DNA from 3 places in the Planctobacterium sp. AWM4_229 genome. Region 3 is predicted to be linked to each of the others. Evidence: predicted binding sites of a transcription regulator. Region 3 holds the regulator's gene; each other region holds the start of a gene.
The links. Region 3 encodes sigma-54, which starts transcription at its own class of promoters, with help from an activator protein. Its sites were predicted from a motif close to GTTGGCACGNNNNTNGNNT; they were not measured.
Positions count from the first base shown of each region.

Region 1: flgA (flagellar basal body P-ring formation chaperone FlgA) is a predicted target of sigma-54. The motif match lies at 1,796-1,814, and genes of this name have one in related genera.
Region 2: ACXAGP_RS18330 (CmpA/NrtA family ABC transporter substrate-binding protein) is a predicted target of sigma-54. The motif match lies at 1,779-1,797, and genes of this name have one in related genera.

Region 1 is NZ_JBSWWX010000009.1:11,869-16,122, reverse strand. It holds gene flgN (flagellar export chaperone FlgN) at 1-390, opposite strand, end outside; gene flgM (flagellar biosynthesis anti-sigma factor FlgM) at 394-729, opposite strand; gene flgA (flagellar basal body P-ring formation chaperone FlgA) at 970-1,680, opposite strand; gene ACXAGP_RS18745 (chemotaxis protein CheV) at 1,837-2,775, shown strand; gene ACXAGP_RS18740 (CheR family methyltransferase) at 2,779-3,603, shown strand; gene flgB (flagellar basal body rod protein FlgB) at 3,752-4,153, shown strand; gene flgC (flagellar basal body rod protein FlgC) at 4,153-4,254, shown strand, end outside.
Region 2 is NZ_JBSWWX010000008.1:154,499-158,752, forward strand. It holds gene ACXAGP_RS18320 (ANTAR domain-containing response regulator) at 1-597, shown strand, start outside; gene ACXAGP_RS18325 (CmpA/NrtA family ABC transporter substrate-binding protein) at 606-1,667, shown strand; gene ACXAGP_RS18330 (CmpA/NrtA family ABC transporter substrate-binding protein) at 2,028-3,356, shown strand; gene ACXAGP_RS18335 (ABC transporter permease) at 3,493-4,254, shown strand, end outside.
Region 3 is NZ_JBSWWX010000010.1:109,203-113,456, forward strand. It holds gene ACXAGP_RS19810 (HPr family phosphocarrier protein) at 1-271, opposite strand, end outside; gene rapZ (RNase adapter RapZ) at 268-1,113, opposite strand; gene ptsN (PTS IIA-like nitrogen regulatory protein PtsN) at 1,110-1,553, opposite strand; gene hpf (ribosome hibernation promoting factor) at 1,569-1,856, opposite strand; gene ACXAGP_RS19830 (RNA polymerase factor sigma-54) at 1,884-3,380, opposite strand; gene lptB (LPS export ABC transporter ATP-binding protein) at 3,450-4,175, opposite strand; gene lptA (lipopolysaccharide transport periplasmic protein LptA) at 4,208-4,254, opposite strand, start outside.

The DNA of each region.
Region 1 (4,254 bases), on a different contig from region 3:
GCCCTGTGTTTTACCTTTGTTGGTGTAAGTAAGTGATTCTTTGTTTCGTGCTGCCAGCATTACGTTGCGTAATCGCTGAAGTCTTATTTGGTTCTTTTCTACTGCCGCAGCGTTTACTTCAGTCTGATGCTGACACTTATGCAATAGTTCTTTGCCTTGCTGAGCCAATTCGAATTGTTCTTCGGAAAGCTCGCTCTCAGGCGTTTTTAATTTTTGCAGAGACACATCGTTTTGTGCTAACTGCTCCAGTAATGCCGATTTTTCGTCAATCAATGTCAGCAGACTTTCAGCATCGCGAGCAACCACCAACTCCAGTTCTTTTTGGAGGTTAGCTTCTAACGCCTGAAGTAGCGTTAGTTGTTGTTCTAGAGCTGCAGTCAAATCTGACATCAATTAACCTTTGGATAAGCCAAACAGTTCAGTTTCAGCTTTCGAGATTTTGGATGCCAGTTGCTCAGCATCAATCTTGTAAGAGCCGTTCTGAATCGCCGCTTTTAGTTTATCAACTTTATCTTGATTCACCGGAGCGTCGCTTGCTTTTTTCTGCACGTTCGCCAGTTGTTGTGCTGACTGGGTCAGCGAAACGGAATCCTGGCGAGGGGCAGCAGCAGCGGTTTGAGCTTGCTGTGCTGTATTCGCACTTTGGCCTTGCTGAGCCTGTTGTTGATTGAGTCGTTGACTCTCCAACTGTGGCTTCTGACCTGTGCCATTTACATTGTTAATAGCCATGATTAAATTCCAATACTTTTAAACCCTCAGTTAGCTTATCGGCTGACGCCTTTCAATCTTTAATAAAAAACCAATAAATGCGCTTTTTTTTTATACTGGCTAACTGTATTTTCGCAGTTTAAATTAAGACCATAAAAAAGTCTTTATAAAATCAATGATTTGCCAATATTTGTTAGGTTAACAGCGACATTGGCAATCTTCTAATGCGCCTCTCCGAGTTGCAGCGCACCTCGTTCCATTTTATATCTGGACTCGAACCTCGTTAACATTCGCCACTTCTGCTTCTAGCTGCTTTTTAGAGCGTCTATTTTGAACCGAGATCGTATCACCAATATTGCCATCTTGCAGTGCTACACCACTGGTTTTTATTTCAAGTCCGCTGAGCTTCGCAGTTATCACTATGGCGTCGCCTTTACAAACAAAGCATAGCATATTCGGAGATACGGTAGTGCCATCTCGTGAACGGCGCTTTAAACGCGCACCCACAACATCTTTTATATCGGCAAAAGTGCCGCCTCTTATACGTCTTTTGTCTACTTTTTCTAAAGTAACGTTATTGGCGGTTAATAAGGTACCCGGGGAGACCGTATCTGCCAGTACAACGACTTCTTGCATTTCTGTTACGCTGACACTCAAATAATGGAACCAACCATTGCTCGGGCAGCTCACTCTTACTGTTACGTTAGATTGACGCAAAGATTGCGAACTACTGCTGGCTTGCAAATCCACAGGACAGGCAGGGATGTTGATGCGTTCATCAATACTCCTGACGGAAATTTGTACATCATTGATGTTGTCTACTTCGGCATTTTGATAAACAAATATCTCTGCGGTCTCTTCCACAAGATTACGCATTAAATCTTTTTCTTGCGCAGCCGCTATATTGGTTGTTATAAACCAACCAATTAAGGAAAGTTTTAAGGTTTTCTTGAGGTTGGCGAAATTTTTCATGTTCACTTTCTTCCAATTTGGCTATGCTTAAAGGCAATTTTGGTAAAAACTTAACAGCGTCAAAAAAATAACGCTGTGTGGGCGAATAATAATCACGCATCCACATAAGAGTACTATTCAAGTATCGTGCCTGTTTGGATGAATTAGAGGTGTTTTATGGCGGGAATTTTAGATTCTGTTAACCAACGAACTCAGCTGGTGGGGCAAAACCGCCTTGAGCTATTATTGTTCAAACTCAATAATCGCCAACGCTACGGAATTAACGTATTTAAAGTACGTGAGGTTTTACAGTGTCCGCCCTTAACTTCAATGCCAAAGCTGAATGCCTTGGTAAGAGGTGTTGCCCATATTCGCGGCCAAACTATCTCGGTTATCGATATGAGTATGGCAACAGGTGGACGTAAGATTGAAGATATCAAAAATGCCTTTATTGTCATCGCGGAATACAACCGCTCAGTACAAGGTTTTTTAGTGGGCTCGGTGGAGCGCATTATTAATATCAATTGGGAAGCCATCTTGCCACCACCTGAGGGGGCGGGTAAGGCCAGTTATCTTACTGCTGTCACAGAAGTTGATGGCGAATTAATTGAAATTCTGGATGTTGAAAAAATCCTCAATGAAATCGCGCCAGCACGAGAAGTGGTGCGCGAAGACATGGCTGAAGAGTTGGCTAAGCACGACGCCAGTCTGGATGACAAGATTATTTTCATCGCGGATGACTCATCGGTAGCGAGAAGCCAGGTTAAAAAGGCCTTGTCCTCATTGGGCCTGGAAATTGAAGCTGCCAAAGATGGCCGAGAAGCGCTTGAAAGACTGAAAGAAATTGCCTCGGAAACCGGCGATGTAACCGACAAAGTTGGCGTTATCGTCAGTGATATTGAAATGCCAGAAATGGATGGTTATACCTTAACGGCAGAGATTAAGAGTACGCCTGAACTGGCTAAGTTACATGTAGTGCTGCATACTTCATTGAGCGGTGTATTCAACCAAGCGATGGTTAAGAAGGTGGGGGCGGATGATTTTATTGCGAAGTTCCACCCAGATGAACTGGCTACTGCGGTAAAGAAATGGCTGGACAAGTCAGCGGAAAAATAATCTGTGGTGAATAAAACATTAAGCGAAGACGACTACACACTGTTTAGTGAATTCCTGGAGCGCTGCTGTGGTATCGTTTTGGGACCGAACAAGCAGTATTTGGTGAGAAGTCGTTTAGCGCCTTTGATGCGAAAATATGACGAGCCTTCGCTGAGTCAGGTGGTTAATGATGTGATCAACGGCAGAAATAGGGGTTTGAGAGACGATGCTATTGATGCCATGACCACCAATGAAACACTGTGGTTTCGAGACAGATATCCTTTTGAACTGTTAGTCAAAGAGCTGTTTCCCAAATTCGCAGAAAGTCGACAGCCGGTAAAGATCTGGTGTGCTGCGGCATCATCAGGGCAAGAGCCCTATTCAATTGCGATGGCTGCAGCTGAATATCAGAAGTTGAATAGTCGATTTGCCGGTGTGCAAATTGTCGGTACCGATCTGTCCACGGAAATGCTGCAAAAATGTAAAGTGGCCACTTACGATTCATTGTCCTTGTCGCGAGGATTATCTGAGGAACGAAAACGCCAGTTTTTCGACGATACACCAGAAGGAAACAAGCGCATCAAGCCTGAGATTGCGCGTATGGTTACCTTCAGACAGCTCAATTTGCTGGACAGCTACGCCAATCTGGGGCGTTTTGATATGGTGTTCTGTCGCAATGTCTTGATTTATTTCGCACCAGAAGTGAAAAGCGCTATACTGCAAAAAATTGCCTCTGTGTTAAATAAAGACGGCATTTTATTCTTGGGTGCGTCAGAATCTATGGCTGGCTTATCCTCCGATTTTAATATGATTCGATGTAATCCTGGCTTATATTACACTCGAAAATAATTTTATTATATCAACGAACCCCTCTAATTTAGAGGCCTTTCGCGTTTCTCGGCGCAGCCCCTCTATCTAAAATATATTGCTTCTTCCAAAACTGGCACATGCCTTGCTTTCAATCCACTGTAAGTTTTTTGACGCTGTGGAGGCCAGAATGGCTATCAGTTTAGACAAATTAACCGCTTTGCATCATCGAGCTGTCTCAGTGAGACAGGATCGTATGGAGCTTATTGCCGGCAATCTGGCAAACCAGAATACACCCGGCTACAAAGCCAGAGACATAAATTTTCAGGAAGCGATGAAAAGCGCTTCGTATGAACAACGTATGCATCTCAATCGCACCTCATCCGGGCATATAGAAGGGCAAATGCAAAGCGACCGACTTGTCACCTTTCGGGTTCCAACCCAGCCGGATACCGGCGATGGCAACACAGTTGAAGGACAGATGGAAAAAAATGCGTTCCTGGATAACGGTTTGCGGTATCAGGCGAGTATTCAATTTCTGGATGGCAAATTTAAAGGCATGAAAAAAGCACTGACCGGAGGGCAACAATAATGAGTTTGTTTAATGTAATGGACATTGCGTCCTCGGGCATGCATGCCGAAGGCGTAAGGTTGAATACCACCGCTAGTAACGTGGCAAATGCTAACAGCGTA
Region 2 (4,254 bases), on a different contig from region 3:
GAATCTGAATCGCACCAACCTTTACGGGTACTGCTCATTGATGATGATCCACAGCGCGCTGTGGCGCTATCTGCCGCCTTGGACAAATCCCGATATCTGGTGGAGCACATGATTGGTGCTGATGTGTCATTGCTAAAGCAGGTGGATGCGTTACAACCGGATGTGATCATCATCGATATTGAATCGCCCAGTCGCGACATCCTGGATTCTTTGCACACCCTGAATAGCTTTAATCCCAAGCCCATCGTGATGTTTTCTGAACAGGAAGACACCAATACCATTAATCAATCTGTGCATTGCGGAGTCAGTGCCTATGTTACCCGTGAAGTGAATACTAGCCGCGTGCGCTCTATCCTGGATGCTGCGGTCGCGCGCTTTCAGCAAATGCAATCATTGCGCAATCAGTTGCACGAAACACAACAAGAACTCGCCTCTCGTAAGGTGATTGAAAGAGCCAAGGTTTTGTTGATGGAAACCCGAAATCTCTCTGAAAACGAGGCCTATCAAATGATCCGTAAAATGGCCATGGATAATGGCCAACGCATGGAGCAAGTCGCAAAAAACATGATCGATATTATTACCACTCTCTCAATGTAGGCGAAACTATGGTACAGGCAGAAATAACAATGGCGCAGCCAGATAAAACAGAAGTTACCATCGGATTTATGCCATTAAGTGATTGCGCGCCGCTGGTGGTGGCTCAGAAGCTTGGTCTGTTTGAACGGCAAGGGCTTATAGTCAAATTGGAACGGCAAAATTCCTGGGCAACATTGCGAGATAAGTTATTGGCTGGCTATCTGGATATGGCTCAGATGCTGGCACCCATGCCGCTGGCAATCCATTTGGGCTTGGGTAATGTTGCAGAAGGGATGTCGGTGCCTATGGTGTTAAGCTATAACGGCAATGGTATTACGCTGTCAACGCAACTGTTTTCTGAAGTATTGGCGGCCAACAGTGCCCAAGCACAAACCGTGCTCTCAGAGCCCATGTCAGCGAGTATGTTAAAGCCCATTGTGGAACACAGAAAATCGACAGGCGTTGATAAGTTGTGTTTTGCTACCGTATTTCCCTATAGTTGCCATTATTATCAACTTGCTGCCTGGTTACATCAGGGCGGGATCTCGCTTGAAGATGTTGATATTCGCATCATTCCGCCTTCCGGGATGGTGCAGGCCATGGGCAATAATGAAATCGATGGCTTCTGTGTTGGCAGTCCCTGGAATGCCGTGGCAGTGCGGGCGGGCATTGGTGTTACCGTCATTGCGTCCCGAGAAATTTGGCATAACACCCCGGAAAAGGTCTTGGGGGTGACGCGTAACTGGCAATTACAACATCCGCAAACTCTGTTAGCGGTCACTCGTGCACTAAGACAAGCTTGCCAATGGTTAACCGGGGGGCCAAATCGCTTTGAAGCCGCAAGGTGGTTATCTGAAGCAGGCTATGTGGGTGCAGAACTGGAAAACATTGCTCCAGCGCTACTTGATAGCTGTTTGACTCAGCAAGGCGCAGTACCGCGCGAAGTACCGGGACATACGATATTCCATCAAGCTCAACAACAAAATCAAATGGCGCAGGAGCAAGGGATATGGTTGTTACAACAGATGCAGCGTTGTGCGCATCTCGATGCAAGCATCGATGTGCAGCAAGTGGTTTCTCAAGTGTACTAATTGGTATTAATTTGCACCGCAGTAGTGCCTGATTGCACAAAAAGGATCTCATAACCGAGGCGCTCGGTCGTAACGTTCTCATTAACTATCTGAAAATAAAGGTTTTTTAAAGTTGGCACTAAGTGTGCAATCTGAAAGTTGGAACTATCAGAGTCTGATAAGAATAATAATAAACTCGTAAACAACATACTTCGATGCACTTTCAACGTGTGATAGCGCATCGAACAGGCAAAGCAGCCCACAGAACAATCTTCATCTTGAAGCTTGCGCTGTGGGCTTTTTTTTGGCTTTTTAAAAAGAGGACAAATGATGTTAAGCACACATTGGTTAAAGTACTTTAAGCGCACACTGTGCGTGGCAATGTCATCAATAACATTGCTGTCGACTGCGGTATTCGCAGATGGGGATTGGCCAGAAAAAGAAGAGCTTAAGCTGGGTTTTATTAAGCTGACCGATATGGCACCACTGGCCATTGCCTACGAAAAAGGCTATTTCGAAGATGAAGGCTTGTACGTTACCCTGGAAGCACAGGCCAACTGGAAAGTGCTGTTAGACAGAGTGATCGACGGGCAGCTGGATGGCGCTCATATGCTAGCCGGGCAACCACTGGGTGCAACAATTGGTTTTGGTACTCAGTCTCATATCGTTACTGCTTTCAGCATGGACTTAAACGGCAACGGTATCACGGTATCAAACGATATCTGGGCACAGATGAAACAGCACATCCCCCACGAAAATGGCAAGCCGGTGCACCCTATTAAAGCTGACGCCCTCAAGCCAGTGGTGGATTCCTATATCGCACAAGGCAAGCCGTTTAACATGGGCATGGTATTTCCGGTGTCTACCCACAACTATGAGCTTCGTTATTGGTTAGCGGCTGGCAACATTCATCCGGGTTTCTATGCGCCCCATAAAGGTGATATTAGTGGTCAGATCGATGCACAGGCGCTGTTATCAGTCACTCCACCACCGCAAATGCCTGCGACAATGGAAGCGGGAACCATCTATGGTTACTGTGTGGGCGAACCCTGGAATCAACAAGCGGTGTTTAAAGGTATTGGTGTGCCGGTGATCACTGACTATGAAATCTGGAAAGACAACCCGGAAAAAGTGTTCGGTGTCAGTAAGGAGTGGGCAGATAAAAATCCCAACACTCACAAGCGTTTAGTTAAAGCGCTGATCCGCGCGGCGATGTGGTTGGATGCCAATGACAACGCGAACCGTCCTGAGGCGGTAAAAATTCTGGCTAAGCCACAATATGTAGGCGCAGATGCAGACGTGATTGCTAACAGCATGACCGGCACCTTTGAATACGAAAAAGGTGATAAGCGCCTGGTTCCGGACTTCAATGTCTTTTTCCGTTATAACGCGACTTATCCCTACTATTCCGATGCTATCTGGTATCTGACACAAATGCGCCGTTGGGGCCAAATCAGTGAGCAGAAGCCCGATGAATGGTATTTCGATATCGCAGAGAAGGTCTATCGCCCGGACATCTATGCCCAGGCAGCACAAGATCTGATCAAAGAAGGCCTAGCTAGCGCAGACGGTTTCCCGGATTTTTCTAGCGAAGACGGCTTCCGTGCACCGCAAACCCATTTTATTGACAACATCACCTACAACGGTAAAGCACCGAACGCCTATCTGGAGAAGTTCTCCATTGGCCTTAAAGGTGAGCAAACCCTCTGACCCCGGCTTCGTGTCTCTGTAAATGAGCATGTGAGTTGAAGCGGAGCAATCCACACAAGGACGTGTACTTTTTTAGAACCAGACAGAAGTGGAATCTGTCTTTGAACAATGATTAACAACACCCCGGAGTATTGTCATGAGTAAAACGGCAACCTTGCAAAAAGTGACATTCCTGAAACTACCTGAGCCGCTGGTGAATAGCATCTGGCTGCTGAAACTCAAAGGCGCATTGTTGCCATTAATTGGTCTGGCCATTTTTTTGGTCATGTGGAATATCACCGCCAAGAATATTGATACCTCGCTGGGACAATTCCCGGGGCCTGTGCAAGTGTACGAGCAGAGCATCAACCTCTGGAACGAACACCAAGCTGAACAAGAAAAAGCGGCGGCGTTTTACCAACGCCAGGAGCAGCGCAATGCCAAGCGAATGGCGGCAGATCCGAGCTATCAACCTAAGATCCGTCCCTATACCGGTGCGCCCACCTTTTTCCAGCAAATCTGGACCAGTCTATACACAGTGTCGGTGGGCTTTTTAATCGCGTCTTTAATTGCGGTACCTGTGGGCATCTTATGTGGCTTAAGTAAGTCGGCCTATGCGGCCATTAACCCACTCATTCAACTGTTTAAGCCAGTTTCGCCACTGGCCTGGTTACCGCTGGTAACAATGGTGGTGAGCGCGGTGTATGTCAGTGATGACCCGATGTTTTCCAAGTCTTTTTTAACCTCGGCATTTACCGTGGCCCTGTGCTGTTTGTGGCCAACTCTGATTAACACGGCTGTGGGCGTGTCCAGCATTCCTGAAGATTTGGTTAACGTCAGCAAAGTATTGCGCCTCAGCGCCATGTCTCATGTGCTGAAAATCGTATTGCCTTCATCCATTCCCATGATTTTCACCGGA
Region 3 (4,254 bases):
CATCTTCATTAAATCGGGCTGAAAATAGTGCCTCAATGGCTTCCATTGCCGCTTCAGCGTCTTCACCTTCGCACACTACTTTGACTTGCTTATTTTGAGACCCCTCCAGCATCATCAGCCCCAGAACACTATTGGCAGATACACTTTTGCCGTCTTTTTGCACCAATATCTCGGCCGAAAATGAGGTAGCAAGCTTTACCAGTTCAGTGGCTGCTCGTGCGTGTAGCCCCAGCTTATTAATGATAGTCAGCTCTTTTTCGATACGGTTCAAGTGTCCAGTTCTCTGTGTCGGGTTTGTACGTCAGGGTGGGCTACCGAAAAATAACGAGATAGTGTTTCAGCCAGAAATACGGAACGATGCTGACCACCGGTGCAACCGATAGCAACGGTTACATAGCTACGGTTATTGCGTTCCAGATGTGGCAACCAGGTTTCAATCAAGTTTTGGATCTGCCCGATCACCTTATTCACAATGGGTTGTGAAGTAAGGTACTGAGCCACCGGGGTATCTTGACCCGTGTAGGGTTTTAATTCAGGTATCCAATGAGGATTGGGTAAAAATCTCACATCAAAAACATAATCTGCGTCTTTTGGGACGCCATTTTTAAAACCAAAGGATTCAAAAACTAATACCAGTCGCGAGGATTTTTTTCCTAATATACGTTCTCTAACAAGCTCTGCTAACTGGTGAATGGATAATTTATCAGTGTCGATGTGCAAATCTGCACGTTCATATATTGGGGTTAACAGTTCGCGCTCTTTAACAATCGCATCTGCAAGGGAGATCTTGTTTTTTGAAAGTGGGTGCAGACGGCGAGTTTCGCTGTAGCGCTTGATCAGCATGTCGTCACTGGCGTCGAGATAAATGATAGTTAAATCGGTTTTATTGGGCAGAAAATCCAGGTTTTCAGCCAATAAATCGGGATCTTTAGGTAAGTTACGCACATCAATACTGACGGCAATTTGATCGTATTCACTCACTACAGCATGAGTTAGCGTGGGCAGCATGCTGACGGGAAGATTATCTACACAGTAGTAACCCAAATCCTCCAAAGCCCTTAATACCACAGACTTTCCGGATCCGGATCGTCCGCTGATCACAATTAGTTTCATACCAGTGCTTCATAAAGTGCGTTGTCTGAATGGCAATTGCGAATAACCTTGATAACCTCTTTATCACTGAGTTTTTGAGCGATACGAGCCAAGGTTTGAAGGTGGCCGTCGGTTTGCTCAGTAGGCACAAGAATCGCAAAAAAAATGTCGACAAGCTGATTGTCGATTGAGTCAAATTCTATACCAGGAGAGCAGGTAATAACAATAGCCAGAGGGGAACTCAGACCATCTACTCGGCCGTGCGGGATAGCGATACCTTGTCCAATACCTGTGCTGCCCATTTTTTCTCGGCATAATAAACTGGCAAGCACATCTTCTTCGTTAAGTGCATCTAGTTTTTCGCTGGCAATGTTGCTGATGATTTGGAGTGCGCGTTTTTTGCTGGTAACAGGGACTGCACAACGCGTGCAGTCCAATGAGAGGATGTCTTTGATTTCCATCCTTGTTTAGGCCTCTTAATGACTCTTGAGTTTTTCTTTGTGTTTTATGACTTGCCTGTCTAGCTTGTCAATCAGTGAGTCAATCGCAGCATACATGTCTTTATGCTCCGACGTGGCAAATACTTCACCTCCATCAAGATGCAGGGTTGCTTCCGCTTTTTGGTTGAGTTTTTCAACGTTTAAGATGACATACACATTGTTTATGTGATCAAAATGTCGCTCAAGCTTGGTAAATTTTGTATCGACATAATCGCGAAGAGAATCGGTGATTTCGACGTGATGACCTGATAAGTTTATTTGCATAATTGGTCGTCCTTCTTGTAGGGAAGTCTATATTAGACTCTTACGTTGGTTAGATGGAGGAATCGAGAGCGATTCCCGGTATTTCGCAATGGTTCGCCGGGCTACCATAATGCCCTGATCGGCAAGCAATTGCGCAATCTTGCTATCACTTAGTGGTTTAGCCTGATTTTCTGCCGCCACAAGCTTTTTGATAAGTGCTCTAATTGCCGTAGAAGAACACTCACCACCATTTTCCGTTGCCACATGACTGGAAAAGAAATATTTGAGTTCGAAAATACCTCTTGGCGTGTGCATGTATTTTTGAGTGGTTACCCGTGAAATCGTGGACTCGTGCATGTCTACCATTTCTGCCACATCGTTTAGTACCATTGGCTTCATCATTTCCGGTCCATGCTCAAAAAAGCCATGTTGTTGCTGCACGATACAATTGGCCACTTTCAGCAAAGTATCGTTACGACTTTCTATGCTCTTGATAAACCATTTGGCTTCTTGCATGTGGGAGCGAATGAATTGACCGTCCGCACTGCTGCGGCTGTTTTTACTCATCGCAGCGTATTGTTGATTGATATTCAACTTAGGTACTGATTCGGGATTGAGTTCCACTACCCAGCGTCCGGATTTTTTAGTGACAGAAACATCTGGAATAACGTAATCCGGCTCTTTGGTATTGAGGGTACTACCAGGATGAGGATTGAGGGTTTGCAGCAGTTTTAATACTTCTTTTAACTGCTCTTCCCGCAGTTTCGATTTTCGAATAAGGGTACGAAAATCTTTGGCCATTAACAAATCAGAATAATCGCAAAGCAGTGATTTGGCCTCTTTCAACCAAGGGGTATCAGCGGGAAATTGCCCCAATTGCACCAACAAGCACTCTTGCGGCGAGATGGAGCCAGAACCCATAGGGTCAAAGTGCTGAATGCGTTTTCTGACACATTCTACTTCGTCCAGCTCAATTTCTTCATCATTGAGACTTTCCAGAATATCCTCAACCGATACGGTGAGATAGCCGCTCTCATCAATGGAGTCGATGATGGCCAATGCAATGGCTTGGTCGGTTTCACTGAAAGGTGTCAGATGCAGTTGCCAAAGCAAGTGATCTTGTATGGATTCGCTGGTTTCTCCCTGGTAAACCTGTTCATCATCGGAACCAACACTGGCAGCAGGGGCTGGTGCAGAAGACGCGCTGTAATACTCGTCCCAGGTACTGTCGATGGGGAGCTCATCGGGCAAATCATTTTTTTCGAATGCGTCGCTAGAATCAATACCGTCAGAGCCATTGAATTCTTTATCGCTGTCTGCGCCGTTTAGATCTGAACTGGATTTTGGCTCTTTGAGTAATTCTAAAGCCTCGTCACTGTTGCCATCTGTAGATTCATCCACTTCCAGAAGTGGGTTGGCGTCCAATGCGTCTTGAATCTCCTGTTGCAGATCCAGCGTTGATAATTGCAACAAGCGAATGGCTTGCTGCAACTGCGGCGTCATTGTTAATTGTTGACTAAATTTTAGTTGTAAAGACGGCTTCATTAAAAATGGTTTTTCCGACTCCAGAATGCGAAATTATCGCAATCCACTTATGAGTTATTGTTTTAGTAACTATAGCCTGAATTGCTCACCCAGGTATACATCTCTTACTTGCTGATTGGCCAAAACCGTTTCCGGTTCGCCCTCAGCGATAACTTGCCCATGGCTGACGATGTAAGCTTGCTCACATACGTCGAGGGTTTCGCGCACATTGTGATCAGTGATCAGAACGCCAATTCCTCTGTCTCGCAGATGGTGAATAATCTTCTTTATATCATTAACAGAGATAGGGTCAACGCCTGCGAAAGGTTCGTCCAGCAAAATAAACTGTGGGTTGGCCGCTAGTGCCCGGGCAATTTCCACTCTGCGACGCTCGCCACCAGACAGGCTCATGCCAAGGTTATGGCGAATATGATTTAAGTTAAATTCATCCAGCAGCTCGTCTGCCAGTTCTTCGCGTTGTTCGTTATCCAGTTCTTTGCGCATTTGCAAAATTGCCATGAGATTCTGGAAAACGCTTAATTTTCTGAAAATCGAAGATTCTTGAGGCAAATAACCAATACCGTGCCGGGCACGGACATGCATCGGCTGTAAAGTCAGTTCGTGTTGGTCTATGAATACTTCACCTTTATCTAAGGTGACCAGACCTACGATCATATAAAATGTCGTGGTTTTTCCAGCGCCATTAGGACCCAATAAGCCCACTATTTGTCCGGTATTCACCTGGATGCTTACATCCCGCACTACCTGTCGGCTTTTATAAGATTTTGCCAAATTGTTAGCATATAAGGTTGGCACTATCAGTGTTTCCTTTTGCGGTTTATGCGTATTTAATTTTTATCGTCAGTTTGAAACACCGTTGTTACCCGGCCATCTG